2 regions of the Shinella yambaruensis genome follow, and region 1 is predicted to be linked to the other one. Evidence: riboswitches for the same ligand, from Rfam matches in the RefSeq annotation. Region 1 holds a riboswitch; the other holds the start of a gene.
What was found. A riboswitch is a leader RNA that binds a small molecule or an ion and turns the genes downstream of it on or off. The one in region 1 is predicted to bind glycine.

Region 1 (10,814 bases):
GCTCGCCTTCGACGCCACCGACCACGCGGCCGTGCGCGCGGCCATCGACGGTTTCGAGGCGGAGGTCGGCGCCATCGACATCCTCGTCAACAATGCCGGCATGCAGCACCGCACGCCACTGGAGGACTTTCCCGCCGACGCCTTCGAGCGGCTCCTGAAGACCAACGTCTCCACCGTCTTCAATGTCGGCCAGGCCGTCGCGCGCCACATGATCGGCCGCGGCGCGGGCAAGATCATCAACATCGCCAGCGTCCAGACGGCGCTCGCCCGCCCGGGCATCGCCCCCTACACCGCCACCAAGGGCGCGGTCGGCAACCTCACCAAGGGCATGGCGACGGATTGGGCGAAATACGGCCTGCAATGCAACGCCATCGCGCCCGGCTATTTCGACACGCCACTGAACGCCGCGCTCGTCGCCGATCCCGCCTTCTCCGCCTGGCTGGAGAAACGCACGCCGGCCGGCCGCTGGGGCAAGGTGGAGGAGCTCGTCGGCGCCTGTATCTTCCTTTCTTCAAACGCCTCCTCCTTCGTGAACGGACACACGCTCTATGTCGACGGCGGCATCACGGCCTCGCTCTGAGGAAAACAGGCGCATCGTCCTGATGGGCGTTGCCGGCTGCGGCAAGTCCGCCGTCGGCGCGGCGCTTGCCGGCCGTATCGGCGCGAACTATCTCGATGGCGACGACCTGCATCCGCCGGAAAACATCGACAAGATGAGCCGCGGCGAACCGCTGACCGACGAGGACCGCTGGCCCTGGCTGACCCTGGTCGGCCGGACGCTCGCGCAGCCGGGCGGCACCCTGATCATCGGCTGCTCGGCCCTCAAGCGCCGCTACCGCGACCACATCGCCCGCGAGGCGCGCGGTCCCGTCACCTTCGTCCACCTTTCCGGCAGCAGGGACCTGATCGCCGCCCGCATGTCGGCCCGTGCCGGCCATTTCATGCCGACGAGCCTCATCGACAGCCAGTTCGCCGCCCTCGAACCGCCGGCGCAAGACGAGAATGCCATGATCGTCGATATCGACGACACGCTCGAAAGCGTCGTCGACCGTATCGCCGCGAAACTGGAGGAGACCCCATCATGACGAACACCGTCGCGCTGATCGGCGCGGGCGCCATGGGCGGCGCCATCGGCACGCGGCTTGCCGAAACCGGCAACCGCCTGACCGTCTTCGATCCGAACCCGGAAAAGGTGCACGCACTGGTCGGCAAGGGCGCGGCCGCGGCGCCCACGGCCGCCGCGGCCGCCGCCGCCAGCGACTATGTGATCCTCAGCCTCAATTCGCCGGCCATCGTGCGCCGCGCCGTCTTCGGCGAGGCCGGCATCGCCGCCGGCGCGCGGGCCGGCACGCTCATCATCGACATGTCCTCGATCGACCCGGACGCCACGAAGCAGCTGGCCGCCGATGCGGCGGAAAAGGGCCTGCGCTGGGTGGACAGCCCGCTGTCCGGCGGGGCGCCGAAGGCGCTGATCGGCCAGCTCACGCTGATGGCCGGCGGAACGGCGGACGACGTGGCGGATGCGCATAAGGTCCTGCGACACGTCGCCAGCAACTACACCCATATGGGCCCGGTCGGCGCCGGCCAGACGACCAAGCTGATCAACCAGGTCCTGTGCGGCCTCGGCTTCCTTGCCGTCGCCGAGGCAACGCAACTGGCGCTCGATGCCGGCGTCGACGCGGCAAAGATCCCCGAGGCGCTGAAGGGCGGGCGGGCCGACAGCGCCATCCTGCAGGAATACATGCCGCGCTTCGTGGCGAAGGACTACCGCCGCACGGGCCGCATCGACAACATGGTGAAGGACCTTTCCGGCGCGCAGGACCTTGCCCGCCGCACCAACACCGCCATGCCGCTGACGGCGGCCTGTGCCGAGATCCACCGCATGCTGACGGCCGCCGGCCTCGGCGGCGAGGACCAGGCGGCGCTGATGGAATTCTTCCGGGGCCCGAACAAGGAGAACTTCGAATGATCACCCGCTACGCGCTGTTCGAGGGCAAGGTGAAGGAGGGCCGGACCGACGCCTTCCGCAAGGCCGTCATCGAGCGCATCCTGCCGAAATGGCGGCAGTTTCCACATGCCACCGACGTGCGCGTTTCGTTTGCCGAGGCCCGCGACGAGGGTGCGCCGGAACTGCCGATGATCCTCGCCATCAACTATCCGAGCCTTGCGGCCGTCGAGGAGGCGCTCGCAAGCCCGGTGCGCGCCGAAGCCCGCGCCGCGACCGAGGCGGTTCTGGCCGAATTCTTCGAAGGCCGCATCCACCACCATGTGACGCTCGCCAGCGAATACAGGCTCTGAGCCCCGCCTCCCTCGCATCCGGAATGTTTTCGGCCGAAGTGGCATCGCGTTGGCGCCGGACCTGCTCTAACCCTTTTCCCCGTCCCTTTTTTCGTCCTCGCGCCCGCCCGCAAGGGTGAGCATGTCGGAAAACAGGGCCGTCCACCGGGCCTCGGTGATGTCGATGAGGCCGAAGGCCTTCAGCAGGAAGGCACCTTCGCCGGCGAGGAAAGCGAGCGCGGCCTGCCTGTCCTCCGCCTTATCCATGTCCAGCCCCGCCAGGCGATGCGTGTACCAGACGCGGCTCGCCGCCACCTGTTCGGGGCTTTGCAAGAGCGCCGTCATCATCACGGCGGAGCGTGAATATTCCGCCTCGTCGCTGTCGCGGGTCGCCAGCAGGTGGCCGCGAATGACGGATTGCGGCGAGCGATCGCTTCCCGCATGCGCCATCACCTCCGCCTCGAACGTGCTGCCCCAGCGCTCGATCATCGAGCGGATCAGGTTCTCCTTCGTGCCGAAACAATACTGCACGCCGCCCTTCGTGATGCCGGCGGCGCGCGCAACGGCATCGAAGGTGAGGCCCGCCGCGCCGTCCGCGGCCACGATGGCCTCGGCGGCGTCCAGAACGCGGTCGCGATCTATGCTGCGCGGTCGCCCTGCCATCTCACCCCTTCCATTTCAATACGAATGTATTTATATAGCGCCCCACGCGCATGCAACCGCTAAACACCATGCCCAAGGATCATACCGATGTCCCGTGGTAAACGCTGGCTCGTCCTCGCCGTCGTCTCCAGCGCCCTTTTCCTGATCGTCATCGACATGACGGTGCTCTATACGGCCCTGCCCAAACTGACGCACGCGCTTTCCGCCACCGCGGCCGAAAAGCTCTGGATCGTCAACGCCTATCCCCTCGTCGTCGCCGGCCTCCTGCCGGGCCTCGGCACGCTGGGCGACCGGCTGGGCCACAAGCAGATGTTCATGGCCGGCCTCTTCGTGTTCGGCCTCGCCTCCCTCGGCGCGGCCTTCGCCCCTTCGCCCGCCTTGCTGATTGCCGCGCGCGTCGCCCTGGCGGCCGGGGCGGCGATGATGATGCCTGCCACGCTGTCGCTCATCCGCCTCACCTTCACCGACGAGAAGGAGCGGGCCTTCGCCATCGGCATCTGGGCCGCGGTCGCCTCGGGCGGGGCGGCGCTCGGCCCGGTCGTCGGCGGCCTGCTGCTCGAATATTTCTGGTGGGGCTCCGTCTTCCTGATCAACGTTCCGGTCGTTCTCGTCGCGCTGGCGGCGAGCGCCGTCCTGCTCACCCGCCGCGCGGGAGACCGCAGCCGCCCCTGGGATCTCCTCGGTTCCGTGCAGGTGATGTTCGGCCTCGTCGGCCTCACCTATGCCGTGAAGGAAGCCGGAAAGCGCGATCCCTCCTGGGAAAGCGCGGCCATCGCGCTTGCCATCGGCCTTGCGGCCATGGCGGTGTTCATTCGCCGCCAGCGCCGCAGCGCGGCGCCGTTGATCGATTTCGCGCTCTTCGCCAATCCACGTTTCACCGCGGGTGTCGCCACCGCGCTCGTCGCCTCCGCCGCCCTTATCGGCGTGGAACTGGTCTTCAGCCAGCGGCTGCAGCTCGTGCTCGGCTATTCCCCGCTGGAGGCCGGCCTCATCATCCTGCCGATCCCCGCCGCCGCCTTCTTCGCCGGGCCGCTCACCGGGCTCGCCTTGCCGCGCCTTGGCGGTGAACGGGTGCTCTGGGCCGCGCTGCTGCTGTCCGGCCTTGCGCTCGCCGCCTTTCTCGCCACCCACCAGGGCCCGACAGGCTACTGGATCACGGCGCTGGCGGCGATGGGCTTCGGCGTCGGCGCCGCCATGACGGCGGCATCGGCCGTCATCATGCTCTCGGCACCGGAAGAGCAGGCCGGCATGGCCGCCTCGGTGGAGGAAGTCTCGTTCGAACTGGGCGGGGCACTCGGCATCGCGCTGCTCGGAAGCCTGATGTCCGCCCTCTATTCAAAGGCGATGGTCGTGCCGCAGGGCATGGCGCTCGCCGACGAGGCCCGCGACAGCCTCGACGAGGCGCTGGTGCTTGCCGATGGCCTCAAGCCGGACCAGGCGCAGCAGGTCATCGCCCTCGCCCAGTCCGCCTTCGACCATGCCTTCGTCGGCGTCGTCGGCGCCGCCGTGGCGATGCTGATTGCGGTCGCCTTCACGCTCTACTGGAAACTGAGCCCGCGCTGAGCCTCGAAAGGAGGCCGTGCAGACGCACGGCCTCACGCCACCCAGGTGCCGTCGCGCGCGACGATGCGGCCGCGCTTGACCACCAGGCTGCGCTTCGGCCGGTCGACGAGGATCTGCGCCCGGTTTTCGCCCTCGATCAGCACGAGGCTGCCCTCGCAGCCGACATCGAGGCCGTGGCCTTCGAGCGCGAGAAGGTCCGCGCCCCGCCCGGTACCCATGTCGAGCGCGGCGACCAGTTCCTCGTCCGTGCGGCAATAGGAACGGTAGGACAGCAGCCAACAGCGCTCCAGCATGTCGCCGTTGCCATGCGGGTTCCAGGTGTCGCGCAGGGAATCCGAGGCGACGGCGCATTTGACGCCGCGGCGCGCCAGCTCGAACATCGGCGGGAAATCGATCTCGCCCGGCACCGCCGAGATGATGCCGATGCCGTTTTCCGCGAGGATATCGATCATCGCGTCCACCGCATCGGCCGGCCCATCACCGAGACAGAAGGCATGGCTGACGACGACACGGCCCTGCATGCCGTTCGCCCTGGTGCGCTCGGCGATCATCTTCAAGGCGGACAGGCCGAGTTCGCCCGCCTCGTGCAGGTGGATGTCGATCTTCGCGCCCTTGCGGCTGGCGATGTCGAAGATCGTGTCGAGGTGTCCCTTGGGGTCGCCGTCGATATCGGTTGGGTCGATGCCGCCGATGACGGAAGCGCCCTCGTCGAGCGCCGCCTCCATCAGGTCCGCCGTGCCGGGATCGATCATCATGCCGAGCTGCGGGAAGGCGACGAGTTCGAGGCCGACGGCGTGGCGCGTCTTTTCATGGGCGCGCAGCACCGCATGGAGGTTGTCGAGCCTGTAGCCGCTGGAGATATCGACATGGCTGCGGATATGGGTGGAGCCCATGGCGACGCACTGGCGCATCAGGTTGCCGGCCCGCTCCTCCGTGTCCCAGGGCAGGTTCTTGCGGATCTCCACCTCGTTGTCGATCATCGCGCGCAGCGAGGGCGGCACGTTGATGCTGTGCCACGGCAGGCCCCAGAGGATCTTGTCGAGATGCACATGCGGCTCGACGAAGGGGGCTATGGCGACGGCATTGCCGCCGTCATGCACGGGAACGCCCGCTTCGCGCGGCAGGTTCGCGCCGATGGCGGCGATCCTGCCGCCCTTGATCAGGATGTCGGCGGTCTCGCCGCCATCGGGCCGGACATTGGTCACGAGCAGGTCGGTCATTTCTGAGAATCCTGAAATCAGCACGGATGCGGGCGGAGAACAGCATTCTTTCCCCGCTTTGCCAACCTCCGCTCTCACGCTATCCGCCCGGCAACCGATGACGGCATCAGCCCTCAATCGACCTGGGCGACAAGACCCGCTGCCTCGATGCCGGCGACCGCGCAGATCTCGTCATTGTCGGAGGTATCCCCGGTCACGCCGACCGCGCCGAGCAGCGTTCCGGCCGCATCGCGGATCAGCACGCCGCCGGGAACGGCGACGATCCTGCCGCCCGAGACGGCGGTCAGGCCCTCGATGAAATGCGGGCGTTCCTTCGCATTCTTGTCCAGCCAGCGCGAGCCCATGCCGACGGCGAGCGAGCCATAGGCTTTGCCGAAGGCGATCTCGTAGCGCAGCATGGAGGCGCCGTCCTGCTTCTGGAAGGCCTTCAAGTGGCCTCCGGCATCGAGCACCGCCACAGTGAGCGGCTTGAAGCCGGCCTTTGCGCCAGCCTCAAAGGCGGCGGCGATGATGCTGTTGGCGGCGGCAAGGGTGAGTTCGGCCATGTCTATCCTCGTGGAGTTGCGGTTTTTCGATAGGTCCCGGCACCTGGCGCCGGGACCCGAATTGTCGAGCGCTTCGCGTCCTTCTATCAGGCGGCGATGGCGCGGTCTGCCGCCATCTCGCCGGCAATCGTGTCCGTCACCATCTGCGCGGTCGCCGCCGAAAGCGTCCAGCCGAGATGGCCGTGCCCGGTATTGTAGAACACGCCGGGCTGGCGCCCCCTGCCGACCCGCGGCATCATGTTGGGCATCATCGGGCGCAGGCCCGCCCAGGGCACGACACGATTGGTGTCGACCTCGGGAAACAGCATGCGCGTCCAGTCGACGAGCGGCTTGACGCGATCGTGGCGGATGTCGCGGTTCATGCCGTTGAATTCGGCCGTGCCGGCGACGCGGAAGCGGCCCGGGCCGAGGCGGCTGGTCACGATCTTCGCCCGGTCGTCGAGCAGGCTCACCCAGGGCGCCGCCGCCTGGCTGCGCTCGTCATCGAGATGCACGGTGATCGAATAACCCTTCACGGGATAGATGTTGACCCGGTCGCCGAGCATGGCGGCGATCTGGCGGCTGGCCGTGCCGGCGCAGACGACGACGCCATCCGCCTCGACCTGGTGCGCCGAGCCCTCTCCCGTCGCATAGCCGATGCGGAACGCGCCGTTCCTGCCGATGTCCGTGACGCGGGCATCGAAGAGGAAACGGGCGCCCCGGCGCTGGCAGGCCTTCGCAAGGCCCGAGGTGAACTTGTGGATGTCGCCGGTCGAGTCCGAGGGCGTGTAGAAGCCGCCGTGGAAGGCCCCGTGCAGCGTCGGCTCGATCGACTTGACCTCTTCGGCCGTCACCGCCCGGCGGTCGAGCCCGCCCTCGGTCAGCAGGGCATTGACCTTCGCCGCATGGTCGAAGCTCGCCTTGTCCCAGTAGATGTGCAGGATGCCGCGGCGCACATGGTCGAAATCGATGTTCTCGCGCTCGGCGATGGAGAAGAGATGCTGCCGGGCGGCGATCGCCAGCCGCGTCGTCTCCACCGTGTTGTCGCGATAGCGCATGATGTTCGAGACGAATTCGGCGAGCCAGGAATATTTGTGCCACGTCGGCCGCGGGTTCATCAGCAGCGGGGCATCGTTCCGCATCATCCATTTGACGCCCTTGAACAGGGTGGACCAATGGTTCCAGACCTCGGCATTGCTGGCGGAAAGCTGGCCGCCATTGGCAAAGGAGGTTTCCATGGCGGCGTAACGCTGGCTTTCGAGCACGGTCACGTCGAAGCCGCGTTCCAGAAGGGCATAGGCAGTGGTAACGCCGGTGATACCGGCGCCGATAACGGCGATATGGGGCATAATAGGTCTCTCGCTCCGTATGACATCAGGGTACGGGCCGGAGCCCGCGTTTTCCCCAATCTGTCACGGTACCTGAGAGTTTACCCGCCACAGCGGCTTTCCCCTTCGGTGGGCGCCCGCAGCGCCTCTCTCCAGATCGTTCAACTGCACGGTCACTGGTGCCTGAGAGTTTCCTGGGGGGTTGCTCCGTCGGCGCCGGCCTTCCGGCCGATCTCTCCCATGCAGTCTTGTCGAACGCGCGCAGGCTACCGCAATCTTGAAGAGAATCAAGAGGGATGGCGGCGATGTCCCGAAACTTCCGCCCCGGCGCCGGCCGGCAGCGCGAGAAAACGCAGGGCCGAGACGAGGCCGATGGCGGCGATGCACAGTAAGGCGGCACGGATGTCCGTCAGCATGCTGCCGCCGGCGGCCTCGGGGAAAAGGGCGGCCGAGAGGCGGATGACGGCGGCGGCCACGGCGACGCCGAGAAGCTGCGCGAGCTGCTGCAGCATGGCCGAGATCGTCGTCGCCGCGCTTCGCTGGGCGGGCGTGACATCGGCAAAGGCGATCGTCGTCAGCGCGGTGAACTGCATCGAGCGGGACAATCCGCAGGCGATCAGCAGCGCAAACAGCAGGAGGCGCGGCGTATCGCCGTCGACAAGGGCAAAGGCGCCGATCGTCAGCGCGGCGACGAGGCCGTTGACGACGAGCAGCGTGCGGAAGCCGAAAAGGCGCAGCGCCGGCGTCGTCACGCTCTTCATCAACAGGTTGCCGAGGAAATAGACGAGCACGAGCGAGCCGGTCTCGACGGCATCGAGGCCGAGGCCGACCTGGAACAGGAGCGGCAGCAGGAAGGGCGTGGCATTGACCGCAAGCCGGCCCGCGGTGCCGGCCGAGAGCGTCGCGAAGGCGAAGGTCGGCACCTTGAGCACGGCCATGTCGAGCAGGGCATGCGGCGCGCGCCTCAGATGACGGATGGCGACCCAGCCGGCGGCAAGGCCGAGGGCGAGAACGGCAAGCGTGCCGGCGCCGCCCGTCGGCGCGCTGGAGAGTTCCAGGCCGGCAAGCGTCAGCGCGAGCGCGCTTCCCGTCAAGAGGAAGCCCTTCAGGTCGAAGGGTCGCGCGCCTTCGGCCGGCGCCTGCGGCACGAAGAACAGGACGAGCAGCACGCCGATCAGGCCGAGCGGCAGGTTGATGAAGAAATTCCATTCCCAGCCGGCATGGGTGGTGACCCAGGCGCCGATCAGCGGCCCGACCACCGGCGCGATCAGCGCCGGCCAGGTAATGGTGGCGATCGCCCGCACCAGCTCCGCCTTCGGCGCGCCGCGCAGCACGAGCTGGCGCCCGACCGGCGTCATCAGCGCGGCGGATGCGCCCTGGAGGAGCCGCGCCGCGGTGAATTCGGCAAGCGAACCGGAAAAGCCGCAGGCGACGGAGGAAAGCGTGAAGAGCACGATCGCCGTCAGAAAGACCTCGCGTGCACCGAACCGGTCGGCAAGCCAGCCGGCCGGCGGTATGAACACGGCCATGGCGAGCAGATAGGCCGTGAAGCCGATGTTGAGCGCCACGACATCCGTCGAGAAGGCCTGCGCCATCGCCGGCAGCGAGGTCGCGATGATCGTGCTGTCGAGCATCTGCATGAAGAAGGCCACGGCGACCACGGCCGGGACGATGCGGGTACGGTGAAGCGGTATCGGCGGAGAGGGAATGGAGGACATCGCAATCGCAAAACGGGCGACGATGTTCGAACGCCGCCATCCCGTCCTATAGAGCAATTCCGGCGAAAGCGCGAAGCGGTTTCGCCGGAATGACGCTGAGATGAAAGAATAAAACGTTTCCGCAATCGGGAGAATGCGGAAACGCCCGAAAATCAGTTGCTGGCATCCACCTTCTTGACGGCTGCGTCGTAGAAGGAGCGGTCGATCCAGGTGTCGTAGTTCACCTTGCCCTTCAGGAGCCCGGCATCGGCCATGAAGGCCTCCTCGCCCTGAAGCGCGCGCACGGCCTCCTCGGTGATCTGCGGATCCTGGAAGAACTTGCCGTCCGGATAGGTCGCGCGCACCGCATTGTCGCTGTTGCCGGTTTCCTTCACGAAGATCGCGATCGTCTCTTCCGGGTTGGCATCGGCCCAGCGCGCCGCCGCGATATCGACGGCCAAAAGGCGCGTCACGATGTCGGGATACTTGCGGGCGAAATCGCCGTTGACGCTGAGGAGATGCGGCACGGCCCATTCCGGGCTGCCGGAAACGCCGGCATCGAAGATCACCCGGGCCTCGCCTTCCTCGACCAGCTTCTGCACGGGGCCGGTGCTCTCGACCACCGCATCGACATCACCGCGCGAAAGGGCCGGGCCGGAGCTCTCGATGCCGAGGTTGAGGCTTTCCACGTCATTGATCGAGAGACCCACCGTCTTCAGCGCCTTGGCGAAGGTCGAGTGGCGCACCGTGCCGGCGAGATAGGCGACCTTCCTGCCCTTGAGGTCCTCGATCTTCTGGATCGGCGAATCCGGCTTCACGACGATCTGCGTCTCGTTGGAGCGGTTCCAGCTCGACAGGCCGACGAGCTTCACATCGGCGCCGGTGGCCGCAAGGCGCAGCGACGGGTTGTTGCCGATATAGGTGAAGTCGATTGCGCCCGAACCAAGGGCGACAGTCGCCGCCGAGCCCCCGTCGAAGGTTGTCAACTCGATCTTGATGCCGTCCTTGGCGAACTCGTCCTCCAGCAGCTTCTTGTTGCGGTAGAGAATGAACTTCAGGTGGCCCGGCGCAGTGGAGCCGATGCGGATGACGTCGGGCTTCGCCTCGTCGGCCAAGGCCGGCGCAAGGCCCGCGACGGGCAGGATCGACAGCGCGAGCGCGATTTTCAGGAGCGTCCGGCGCAGCGGGCGGATGGAAAACGATGTCATGGATGGGTCCTTTCGGAACAGGCCGTTGATTGAGGAAGCAATGCGATGAGGGGTCAGTTCGGGCCGCTTTCGCCGCTGCCGCGCCAGTGCGTCGCACGCCGTTCGCCGGCGACGAGCAGGTAGTTGAGCAGGAGGCCGATGATCGTCAGCGTCAGGATGCCGGCATACATGCGGTCGGTTTCCAGCATCAGCGACGAATTCTGGATGAGGTAGCCGATGCCGGACTGGGCGGCGAGCATCTCGGCGGCGATCACCGAGAAAAGCGAGGTCTTCACCCCGAGCCGGGCGCCGGCGACGATCGAGGGAATGGCGGACGGGAAGATCACCTTTTTGA
Region 2 (10,814 bases), on a different replicon from region 1:
TCCCGTGGTCATCGTCGACGCGCAGGGGCGTCTCGTTTCCCATAATGATGCGGCGGCCCGCACCTTCGGCTGGAGCCGCGACGACGGGGCGGCGGCGGGCGTAGCCGTTCTCGCGGGCGAGGCGGCAGCGGCGCGCCTTGCCCGTCAGGCCGCGGGCGGGCGCGAAAATACCCATGCTCTCTGCTTCCGCCACGACAACGGCGCCACCTTCGATGCGACGGCCCATGTGATCGCCATGCCGGATGCGGGCGGACGGCCCTCCTATGCGATCCTCCTGCGCAGCCTTCTGAGCGGGGGCAGCCACGGCGAGCAGATCCTGCTGGGCCAGCGCATCGCGGCGGCGCTCGACACGATGCCCGAGGGGTTTGCGATCTTCGACGAGACGGAGCACCTCGTCATGTTCAACCGCTCCTACAAGGAGCGGTGCGGACCGGCCCGCGATGCCGTGCGCGTGGGCGTGACGCTGGAGAGCATTACGCGCGCCAATATCCGCGCGGGCATGTTTCCCGGCATCCGGGAGGGAACGCCGGAGGCCGAGGCGATGGTGCGCGCCCGCCTCGAAAGCCACAGGAACACCGGCAGCGGCGGAACCGTCTTCGAGTTCGGCAAGGACCGGTGGATCCGCGGCGAGAGCCATGTGGCCGAGACCGGCGACATCGTCGCGCTGCGCGTCGACGTAACGGAGCTGAAGCGCACCGAAGCGGCGCTGGAGATGAAGCGCCGCGAATATCTCTCGCTGCTGCAGATCCTGCCCGACATGATCCTGCGGTTCGATCGCGACCTGACGATCCGCTTCGCCAATGACAAATACGCCCATTTCGTCGGCTCGACGACGGACGGGCTGATCGGCCGCTACCTGCCGGATATCGCCTGCGCACCGGAACATACCGCGGCGCTGATGGACGTCGAGAACTACACCCGCGCCGCGCCCGTCAAGACCGTGGAGATCTGCATCGAGGGGCATGACGGCCAGATGATGTGGATGCTCTGGACCGCCGTGGCGATCTTCGACAAGGAGGGTGTCTGCGAGGTCGTCTGCGTCGGGCGCGACATCACCGAGGCCAAGCGCCAGCAGCAGCAGGTGGAAGCCCAGACGAAGGAGCTGCGCCGCAAGAACGAGGCGCTGGACCAGTTCACCGCCACGGTCTCGCATGACCTGAAGGCGCCGCTGCGCCACCTTTCCATGTTCGCCGAGATGATCTCGGAGGACCTGCACCGCGGCGACATCGCCGAACTGCCGACCTATGCCGACCATGTGCGCAAGAGCGCCGCGCGCATGCGCCGGATCATCGACAGCCTGCTGGAATTCTCGCAGATCGCCTACCGGATCTCGGCGCCGAAGCCCGTTTCGCTCTCCGACGTGGTGCGCGACGCGCTCGCGCTGCTGGAAAGCCATGTGCAGGAGGCGGGCGGGCGTGTCGAGGCCGCGCCCATGCCGGACGTGATGGGCGATCCGGAACTCCTGAAGCGGCTGGCGCAGAACCTCATCGGCAATGCGCTGAAGTACCGCAGGCCCGGCGCCGCGCCGGTCGTGCGCGTCTACTGCCGCGAGCGCCCGGGCGGCATCGATTTCGTCGTCGAGGATGACGGCATCGGCATCGACCCGCAGCATGCAGGGCGGATTTTCGAGGTGTTTCAACGCCTTCACCGGGACGAGGCGGTGTACCAGGGCACCGGCGTCGGACTCGCGCTGGCGCGCCGGATCGTCGAGAGCCACAACGGGGTGATAACGCTTGACACGCAGTACGGTCCGGGGGCACGCTTCGTCGTGACGTTTCCGCAACCCGTAAAATCAAAGGGGAACGATCGTGGGAGGCTCGGCTAGAAAGCTGATCGTCGTGGACGACGACCTTGTGGACGTGCGCTTCGTCATGCGTGCCTTCAGCGATGCCGGCAGCACGATCGAGATCACCCATGTCGCCGACGCGGAACTGGCGAGCGACCGGCTCGACCGCGAGGCCTTCGACTACATCCTGCTCGACATCAACATGCCCGGCACCAGCGGCATGGACCTGCTCAAGCGGCTGCGCGGACGCGCCCGCACGGCGGTGACGCCCGTCATCATGCTGTCCTCGTCCTCCAGCACCGCCGATGTCAACCGCGCCTATCAGAACGGTGCCAATGCCTATGCCGTCAAACCCTCGACGCTGAGCGGCTATCGCGATTTCGCCGAAGGCTTTACCCGCTTCTGGGTGGACGTCGCCGTCTCGCCCTGACCTCTCCCTGCCCGCAATGAAAAACCCCGGCCGATGGATCGGCCGGGGTTCGTCAGTCTGTGGCGTGAATCCTCGGGTCGAGCCCGAGGATGACGGAGGAGAGGTTGCGGGATACGCCGTTGGAAACCGGACCCGGCCGACAGGAACGGCCGGGACACAAAGCTCCTACTCGGCAGCCTCCGCATAATCCTCCAGCGGCGGGCAGGAGCAGACGAGGTTGCGGTCGCCGTAGACATTGTCGACACGGTTGACCGGCGACCAGTACTTGTCCACCCGGAAGGCGCCCGGCGGGTAGCAGGCCTGCTCGCGCGAATAGGGGCGATCCCATTCGCCGACGAGGTCCTCCACCGTGTGCGGGGCGTTCTTCAGCGGGTTGTTGTCCTTGTCCATCGTGCCGTCCTCGATGGCGCGGGCCTCCTCGCGGATCGCCAGCATCGCCTCGCAGAACCGGTCGATCTCGGCCTTGGTCTCCGATTCGGTCGGCTCGATCATCAGCGTGCCGGCAACCGGCCAACTCATGGTGGGGGCGTGGAAACCGCAGTCGATCAGCCGCTTGGCGACGTCGTCGACGGTGACGCCGGCGCTTGCCGCAAGCGGGCGCGTGTCGATGATGCATTCATGCGCCACGCGACCCTTGGCGGAGGCGTAGAGCACGTCATAGGCGCCCTTCAGACGGGCAGCGATATAGTTGGCGTTGAGGATCGCCACCTTGGTCGCCTGCGTCAGGCCTTCGCCGCCCATCATCAGGCAGTAGCTCCAGGAGATCGGCAGGATGGAGGCCGAGCCGAAGGGCGCCGCCGAGACGGCGCCGGTATTGCCAAGGCCCGCGACTTCCGGATGGCTCGGCAGGAAGGGCGCAAGGTGCGCCTTCACGCCGATCGGCCCCATGCCGGGGCCGCCGCCGCCATGCGGAATGCAGAAGGTCTTGTGGAGGTTCAGGTGCGAGACGTCCGAGCCGATGTCGCCCGGGCGGGCAAGGCCCACCATGGCGTTCATGTTGGCGCCGTCCATGTAGACCTGGCCGCCATACCTGTGCACGATCTCGCAGACCTCGCGCACATTCTCCTCGAAGACGCCGTGCGTGGAGGGATAGGTGATCATGCAGCAGGAGAGGTTTTCCGCATACTGCTCTGCTTTTGCACGGAAATCCTCCATGTCGATATCGCCGTTCTCCGACACTTTCACGACGACGACCTTCATGCCGGCCATCTGGGCTGAGGCCGGGTTGGTGCCGTGCGCGGAGGTCGGGATGAGGCAGACGTCGCGATGCGTGTCGCCATTGGCGAGGTGATAGGCGCGGATCGTCAGGAGGCCGGCATATTCGCCCTGCGCGCCGGAATTCGGCTGCATGGAGACGGCGTCGTAGCCGGTGATGTCGCAGAGCTTCTGCGACAGGTCCTCGATGAGGTGGCGATAGCCCTGCGCCTGGTCGGCGGGCACGAAGGGATGGATCTCCGCGAATTCCGGCCAGGTGATCGGCAGCATTTCCGCCGTGGCGTTCAGCTTCATCGTGCACGAGCCGAGCGGGATCATCGCCCGGTCGAGCGCCAGGTCCCGGTCGGAGAGGCGGCGGATATAGCGCACCATCTCGCTTTCCGCGCGGTTCATGTGGAAGATCGGATGCGTCAGGTATTCGCTGGTGCGCAAGAGGTCTTCCGGCAGGCGGTAGTCCGGCTCGAATTCGGCCACCTCGAAATTGCCGCCGAAGGCGCGCCAGACGGCTTCCAGCGTGACGGGGCGCGAGCGCTCGTCGAGGCTGATGCCGATGCGGTCGTCACCGATCTTGCGCAGGTTCACGCCTTCCGCGACGGCCGTCTTCAGGATGATGCCCTGCAGCTTGCCGACATGGACGGTGATCGTGTCGAAGAAGACGTCGGGCTCGACCGTGTAGCCGAGCTTTTCGAGGCCCTTGGCGAGGCGCACGGTCTTCTGGTGCACGCTCTGGGCGATCGCCTTGAGGCCCTGCGGCCCGTGGAAGACGGCGTACATCGAGGCCATGACGGCGAGCAGCACCTGCGCGGTGCAGATGTTCGACGTCGCCTTTTCGCGGCGGATGTGCTGTTCGCGGGTCTGGAGCGACAGGCGATAGGCGCGGTTGCCGCGCGCATCGATCGACACGCCGACGAGGCGGCCGGGCATGGAGCGCTTGTAGGCGTCCTTGACGGCCATGTAGGCCGCGTGCGGCCCGCCGTAGCCGACCGGCACGCCGAAGCGCTGGGTGGAGCCGATGGCGATATCCGCATCCATGTCGCCGGGCGATTTCAGGAGCGCGAGGGCCAGCGGATCGGCCGCGATGACGGCGATGGCGCCGGTCTGGTGCAGGCGAGCGATGAGGCCCGAGAAATCACGCACATGGCCGTAGGTGCCGGGATACTGGAAGATCGCGCCGAAGACGTCGACGGGGTCGAGATCGGTGAAGGGATCGCCGACGATGATCTGCCAGCCGAGCGGTTCGGAGCGGGTCCTGAGGAGCGCGATGGTCTGCGGGTGGCAGTTCTCGTCGACGAAGAAGGCCTTGGCCTTGGATTTCGCCACGCGCTCGGCCATGGCCATGGCTTCGGCGGCAGCGGTCGCCTCGTCGAGCAGCGAGGCGTTGGCGACGTCGAGGCCGGTGAGGTCGCAGACCATGGTCTGGTAGTTGAGCAACGCTTCGAGGCGGCCCTGGCTGATCTCCGGCTGGTAGGGCGTATAGGCCGTGTACCAGGCGGGGTTTTCCAGGATGTTGCGCTGGATGACCGGCGGGGTGATCGTGCCGTAATAGCCCTGGCCGATCAGCGAGACGAGTTTCCTGTTGCGGTTGGCGGTCTCGCGCAGCTTGTCGAGCGCCTCGCGCTCGGTCATCGGCGCGCCCCATTCCAGCGGCTTTGCCTGGCGGATCGACTGCGGCACGGTGTCGTCGATCAGCGCGTCGAGGCTGTCATAGCCGATCACCTTCAGCATCGCCTCCATCTCCTTCGGCGAGGGGCCGATATGGCGACGGTTGGCGAAGTCGTAGGGCTGGTAATCGGTAAAGGCGAAATCCTTGGGAAGAGACATCAGCCGACAAGCTCCTTGTAGGCGGCTTCGTCCAGCAGGCTGTCCGCATCGGACGGGTTGGCGAGCTTCAGCTTGAAGAACCAGCCGGCGCCCTGCGGGTCGCTGTTGACGAGGGAGGGATCGGCGGTGATCGCCTCGTTGATTTCGACGATCTCGCCGTCAAGCGGACAATAGACGTCGGAGGCTGCCTTGACGCTCTCGACGGTGGCCGCATCGCCGCCCTTCTCGAAGGTCGCGCCGACCTCGGGCAGTTCCACGAAGACGAGATCGCCGAGCTGTTCGGCCGCGTGCACCGTGATGCCGACGGTCGCAACGCCGCCTTCGATCTTCAGCCACTCGTGTTCTTCGGTGAATTTCAGCATGTTCGTTCCTCTCTATGGGAAGGTTCGTTCGTTCTTTCGACCCTCATCCGCCTGCCGCGCCGTCGCGTCTCCCTCGCCCCGCTTGCGGGGAGAGGGCGGGGTGAGGGGCAATAGCCGGGCGGAGCGGGTCATGGTCAGCGCTTGAAGGTGTTCTTGACGAAGGGCATGGCCGCGACGGTGACGGGCAGGAATTTGCCGCGCACGCCGGCATAGAGCTGGGTGCCGGGCGCCGTCGCCGCCTTGGTGACGTAGCCCATGGCGACGGGGCCGTCGGCATTCGGGCCGAAGCCGCCGGAGGTGACGGTGCCGACGACGTCCTCGCCCTCGGCATCGGTGGCGAGCACCGCACCGCCGCGCACCGGCGCGCGGCCCTCCGCCTTCAGGCCGACGCGGCGGCGGGATGCGCCGTTTTCGAGCTCACCGAGGATGACGGCCGCGCCCGGAAAGCCGCCGGCGCGCTCGCCGCCCGTGCGGCGCACCTTCTGGATGGCCCATTCGAGACCGGCTTCCACCGGGGTCGTCGTCGTGTCGATGTCGTTGCCGTAGAGGCAGAGGCCGGCTTCGAGGCGCAGCGAATCGCGCGCGCCAAGGCCGATCGGCAGCACGTCCGGATGGTCGAGCAGGCGGCGACAGACCGCTTCGGCAAGGCTGGCGGGAATGGAGATCTCGAACCCGTCCTCGCCCGTATAGCCCGAACGCGAGACGATGCAGTCGGCATCGTGCAGGTCGCAGGCGCGCACGTCCATGAAGCGCATGGAGGAGACGTCCGCCCACAGTTCGGCGAGCACGGCCTCGGCATGCGGGCCCTGCAGCGCGATGAGGGCGCGGTCGTCGTGCAGGGTCAGTTCGCAGGTGTCGCCGATCTTCGCCTGCATGTGGGCAAAATCCGCCTCCTTGCAGGCGGCGTTGACGACGACGTAGAAATGGTCGCCGCGATTGGCGATCATCAGGTCGTCGAGGATGCCGCCCGCGTCATTGGTGAAGAGGGCGTAGCGCTGGCGGCCCTCGCCGAGGCCGAGGACATCGACCGGCACCAGCGTCTCCAGCGCGCGGGCGGCGTCCGCATTGTCGCCGGAGCGGGCGCGCACGGTGACCTGGCCCATGTGGGACACGTCGAAGAGGCCGGCGCTCGCGCGGGTGTGCAGATGTTCCTTCATCACGCCGGCGGCATATTGCACCGGCATCTCGTAGCCGGCGAACGGCACCATGCGGGCGCCGAGCGAAAGGTTCAGCGCATGAAGCGGGGTTTTCTTGAGTTCAGACGATCCGTCCAAAAGGCGCCCTCCAGTCCTGTGGCGCCCCCTATCCAACGGGCACCGGCTCACAATCCCGGCGCTTTCGCGCCGCTCTCCTGAGCCCCCTCTGTCCCTTCGCCTGAGATTGTTATCCCTTCGGCGAGCGCTCGAAAAACGCTTCTCTCCAGAGTTCCGACGGCACCTTGCTGGTCCTTTTGCCTGAGAGTTTCCGGGGCGGTTGCTCCTTCGGCACCGGCCATGCCCTTGGTCGGGCGGCCAGCTTCTCCCAGCGAGGTCGCCTCCAGATAAAGGCGTTGCCCGCGCTTTGGCAAGAGCGTTGCGTCGCTCCCAAGCGAATTTTTGTCGTAGCGGGAAAGGCCGGGCAGGGACCGCGCAAAGAAAAGCCCCCGAAGGGGCGGCAGGTTGGAGGATGGCTGTTTTCCGAAGGAGGATCAGGCGGGTTCCGGCACGGCGGGCAGGTCGTTCTCAACATAGAGGCGCTGCGCCTGCGAAACGGTTACCGCGCTTCCGGGGGCGGTGATCAGCGCCAGGGCCAGGGCCGGCGGATGGATGACGGTGAGCGCGGCGATCGCGCGGGCATCGCCGCGGACCTTCGCATCCTCGCTCCAGGCATGGATGCGCTCCTCGAAGAGGGTGTTCGCACGCGTCTGCGACCGCATTCCCTGCGATGCGTAGGCGGCCGTTGCCGGCGAAACTGTCACGATCTGTGTCATGGCATTCAACGGAGTTGGTTTTGCATCGTTGCAATTTATCAGTTGCATCTTTCTGAGGCATAAAGTGCTGCGGTTGCATTTTCATCGAATTTTAACGGTCTGTACGATTATCGGCCGGCCTTGCCTTTGGCGGCGGAATTCCGCCATAAGAGATATGGAATGCCGCCGGAATCGGGCGGGAACACGCATGCCGCCGATGGCGCGGGAGGAACCGATGAAGCCGATTTTCGTGCAATTGCAATGCGCTCCGGGCAAGACCTACGAGGTCGCCGACGCGCTTTACGCTACGGAACTCATTTCGGAGCTCTATTCGACGAGCGGCGACTACGACCTTCTCCTGAAGATCTATGTCGACAGCGAGGAGGATATCGGCAAGTTCATCAACGATCACGTCGCCTCGATTCCCGGCATCGTGCGATCCCTGACGACGCTGACCTTCCGCGCATTCTGACGCGCGCCGTTTCCAATATTCCCCTTCGCCCGTTCTTGCGCTAAAGCACGGCGCAACGAAAGAAGGCGAAGATGGCAGGCATCGAACACAAGCAGGTGGAGAACGACGAGGCGGGCATGCGGCTCGACCGGTGGTTCAAGGTCCACTATCCGGGCCTCGGCTTCGGCCAGCTGCAGAAACTGCTGCGCTCCGGCCAGGTGCGCGTCGACGGCGGCCGCGCCAAGAGCGACACCCGCGTGCAGCCCGGCCAGATGGTCCGCATCCCGCCGATGGACGTGGATGCCAAGGGCCCGAAGGCCGGCCCCATCGCCGGCCGCGACCTGAAACATTCCCCCGATGGCGAACTGCTCGCCCGCATGCTCTTGCATGAGGACGACAAGGTCTTCGTGCTCAACAAGCCGGCCGGCATCGCCGTGCAGGGCGGTTCGGGCGTCACCCGGCACATCGACAAGATGCTGGAGGCCTGGACGAGCCAGAAGGGCGAGAAGCCGCGGCTCGTGCACCGCCTCGACCGCGACACGTCGGGCGTGCTCGTCATCGCCCGCACGCGGGGCGCGGCGCAGAAGCTGACCGCCGCCTTCCGCGAGCGCGACACCAAGAAGACCTACTGGTCGCTGGTCAAGGGCGTGCCGAAGAAGCGCGAGGACAAGATCTCCACCTGGCTCGTCAAGGAGCAGACGCCGGATGGCGACCGCATGCGCATCGCCAAGCATGGCGAGGACGGGGCGGACCACGCCGTGTCCTTCTACCGTATCGTCGAGCAGGCGGGGCAGAACTTCGCCTGGCTGGAGATGGAGCCCTATACCGGCCGCACGCACCAGCTGCGCGTCCACGCCGCCCATATCGGCCACCCGATCCTCGGTGACCCGAAATATTTCGACGCGGACGTCAACTGGAGCTTTCCGGGCGGCGTGCAGAACCGCCTGCATCTCCATGCCCGCCATATCGACATCCCGCACCCGTCCGGCGGGCGCCTGCGCGTCACCGCGCCGCTGCCGCCGCACATGGTGCAGACCTGGAACCTCTTCGGCTTCGACCAGAACGCGGCGGACGAGGAAGACTGATGCGGCTCGTCCTTTTCGATTGCGATGGCACGCTGGTCGACAGCGTCAACCTGATCCATGAGGTCATGGCGCGCACTTTCGTCGATTTCGGCTTCGCACGGCCGGATATCGCGCAAACCAAGGCGATCATCGGCCTGACGCTCGACATCGCGATCGCCCGCATGCAGGGCAAGCCGCATGTCGACGACGAGGCGCTGGCGATGACCGCGCACTATAAGGCGGCCTATACCGGCGTGCGCGCCGAGCCCGGCTTCCAGGAGCCGCTCTTTCCGGGCATCGCCGCCATGATGGCGCGCCTCGAGCGGCAGGACGACCTGATCCTCGGCGCCGTGACGGGGAAGTCCCGCCGCGGCCTCGATCTCATCCGCGCCGCGCACGGCTTCGACAGGACGTTCTTCGTCTCGCGCACGGCCGACGACTGCCCCTCCAAGCCGCATCCGGCCATGGTGACGGAATGCTGCAGCGAGGCGGGCGTGGATGCGGTGCGCACGGTTGTCATCGGCGATGCGGTCTACGATATGCAGATGGCGAAGGCGGCGGGCGCGAAGGCGATCGGCGTTTCCTGGGGCTATGCCACCGTGCCCGAACTGGTCGAGGCCGGCGCGGACCACATCCTGCGCACGCCCGCCGACCTTCTCGAATGGCTGGAGATTTCCGATGCGTGATATCCTGAGCGACCTTTCCTATGCGATGAGCGATCCCGACCCGGTGCGCCGCGCGCAGATCCAGATGAAGCGCCCGTTGCCGAAGCGGTTCTACAAGGCGGTTTCGACGGACGAGGTGGAGGAGGGCCACCGCATCCTGCTCGACGGCCGCCCGGTGCGCACGCCCGGCAAGAAGCTGCTCGCCGTGCCGGCCCGGCCGATTGCCGACCGGCTCGTGGCCGAATGGGACGGGCAGGGCGAGGAGATCGACCCGGCGAAGATGCCGGTGACGCGGCTCGTCAATACGGCCGTCGACGGCGTCGCGGCGAATTTCGACGCGGTCTTCGACGAGATCGTGCGCTTTGCCGGCACGGACATGCTCTGCTACCGCGCGGATTCGCCGGCCGGGCTCGTCGAGCGGCAGCGCGAGGGCTGGGACCCGGTCATCCGCTGGGCGGCCGATGCAAGGGGCGCGCGCTTCATCCTCGTCGAAGGCGTGATGCATCAGGAACAGCCGGCGCCGGCGATCGAGGCCTTTTCCAAGGCGCTTGCCGCGTTCCGCGATCCGCTGGCGCTCGCCTGCCTGCACACGGTGACGACGCTCACCGGCTCGGCGCTGCTGGCGCTGGTGCTCGCCGAGGGCGTCGTCGACGCCGACAGGGCCTGGACGCTCGCCCATGTCGACGAGGACTGGCAGATCGAGCATTGGGGCACGGACGAGGAGGCCTTCCACCGCCGCGCGCTGCGCCGGGCGGAAATGGACGTCGCCGCCGCCGTGCTTGCGGAAATTCCGCGCTGAAAAGACTTTGTTAAGAGGTTCGCACCATTTTGGCGCGCGACCGAAATCCGACATCGCATACCGGTTTGACTTCATGCAGTTCCTCATTCGCGTCCTTCTTTCCGCCAGCCTTCTCTTCTCCACTCCCTTCGCCGCCAGCGCCGACGAGGCCTATCCGGTCCGAGACATCCGCAAGATCGTCGTCAGCGGCGACGGCAGCGCGTCCGCCACGGTGCTGAAGCGCGCCGGCGAGCACCTGAAACGGGCTGCCAAGGCGACGCGCCGGGCCGTCGC

Region 2: another riboswitch for glycine. It lies ahead of gcvT (glycine cleavage system aminomethyltransferase GcvT); the one in region 1 lies ahead of WMC41_RS26180 (D-amino acid dehydrogenase).

Annotation. Positions count from the first base shown of each region.
Region 1 covers NZ_CP150640.1:23,989-34,802, forward strand. The annotation lists gene WMC41_RS26140 (SDR family oxidoreductase) at 1-580, shown strand, start outside; gene WMC41_RS26145 (gluconokinase) at 603-1,085, shown strand; gene WMC41_RS26150 (NAD(P)-dependent oxidoreductase) at 1,082-1,969, shown strand; gene WMC41_RS26155 (hypothetical protein) at 1,966-2,298, shown strand; gene WMC41_RS26160 (TetR/AcrR family transcriptional regulator) at 2,365-2,940, opposite strand; gene WMC41_RS26165 (MFS transporter) at 3,028-4,503, shown strand; gene WMC41_RS26170 (amidohydrolase family protein) at 4,536-5,723, opposite strand; gene WMC41_RS26175 (GlcG/HbpS family heme-binding protein) at 5,837-6,268, opposite strand; gene WMC41_RS26180 (D-amino acid dehydrogenase) at 6,355-7,596, opposite strand; glycine riboswitch at 7,736-7,826, opposite strand; gene WMC41_RS26185 (MFS transporter) at 7,863-9,293, opposite strand; gene WMC41_RS26190 (aliphatic sulfonate ABC transporter substrate-binding protein) at 9,446-10,480, opposite strand; gene WMC41_RS26195 (ABC transporter permease) at 10,534-10,814, opposite strand, start outside.
Region 2 covers NZ_CP150638.1:1,833,611-1,844,424, reverse strand. The annotation lists gene WMC41_RS09150 (PAS domain S-box protein) at 1-1,825, shown strand, start outside; gene WMC41_RS09145 (response regulator) at 1,809-2,216, shown strand; gene gcvP (aminomethyl-transferring glycine dehydrogenase) at 2,382-5,252, opposite strand; gene gcvH (glycine cleavage system protein GcvH) at 5,252-5,614, opposite strand; gene gcvT (glycine cleavage system aminomethyltransferase GcvT) at 5,749-6,822, opposite strand; glycine riboswitch at 7,047-7,148, opposite strand; gene WMC41_RS09125 (hypothetical protein) at 7,302-7,583, opposite strand; gene WMC41_RS09120 (Lrp/AsnC ligand binding domain-containing protein) at 7,798-8,034, shown strand; gene WMC41_RS09115 (RluA family pseudouridine synthase) at 8,106-9,098, shown strand; gene WMC41_RS09110 (HAD-IA family hydrolase) at 9,098-9,763, shown strand; gene WMC41_RS09105 (ATP12 family chaperone protein) at 9,756-10,541, shown strand; gene WMC41_RS09100 (hypothetical protein) at 10,615-10,814, shown strand, end outside.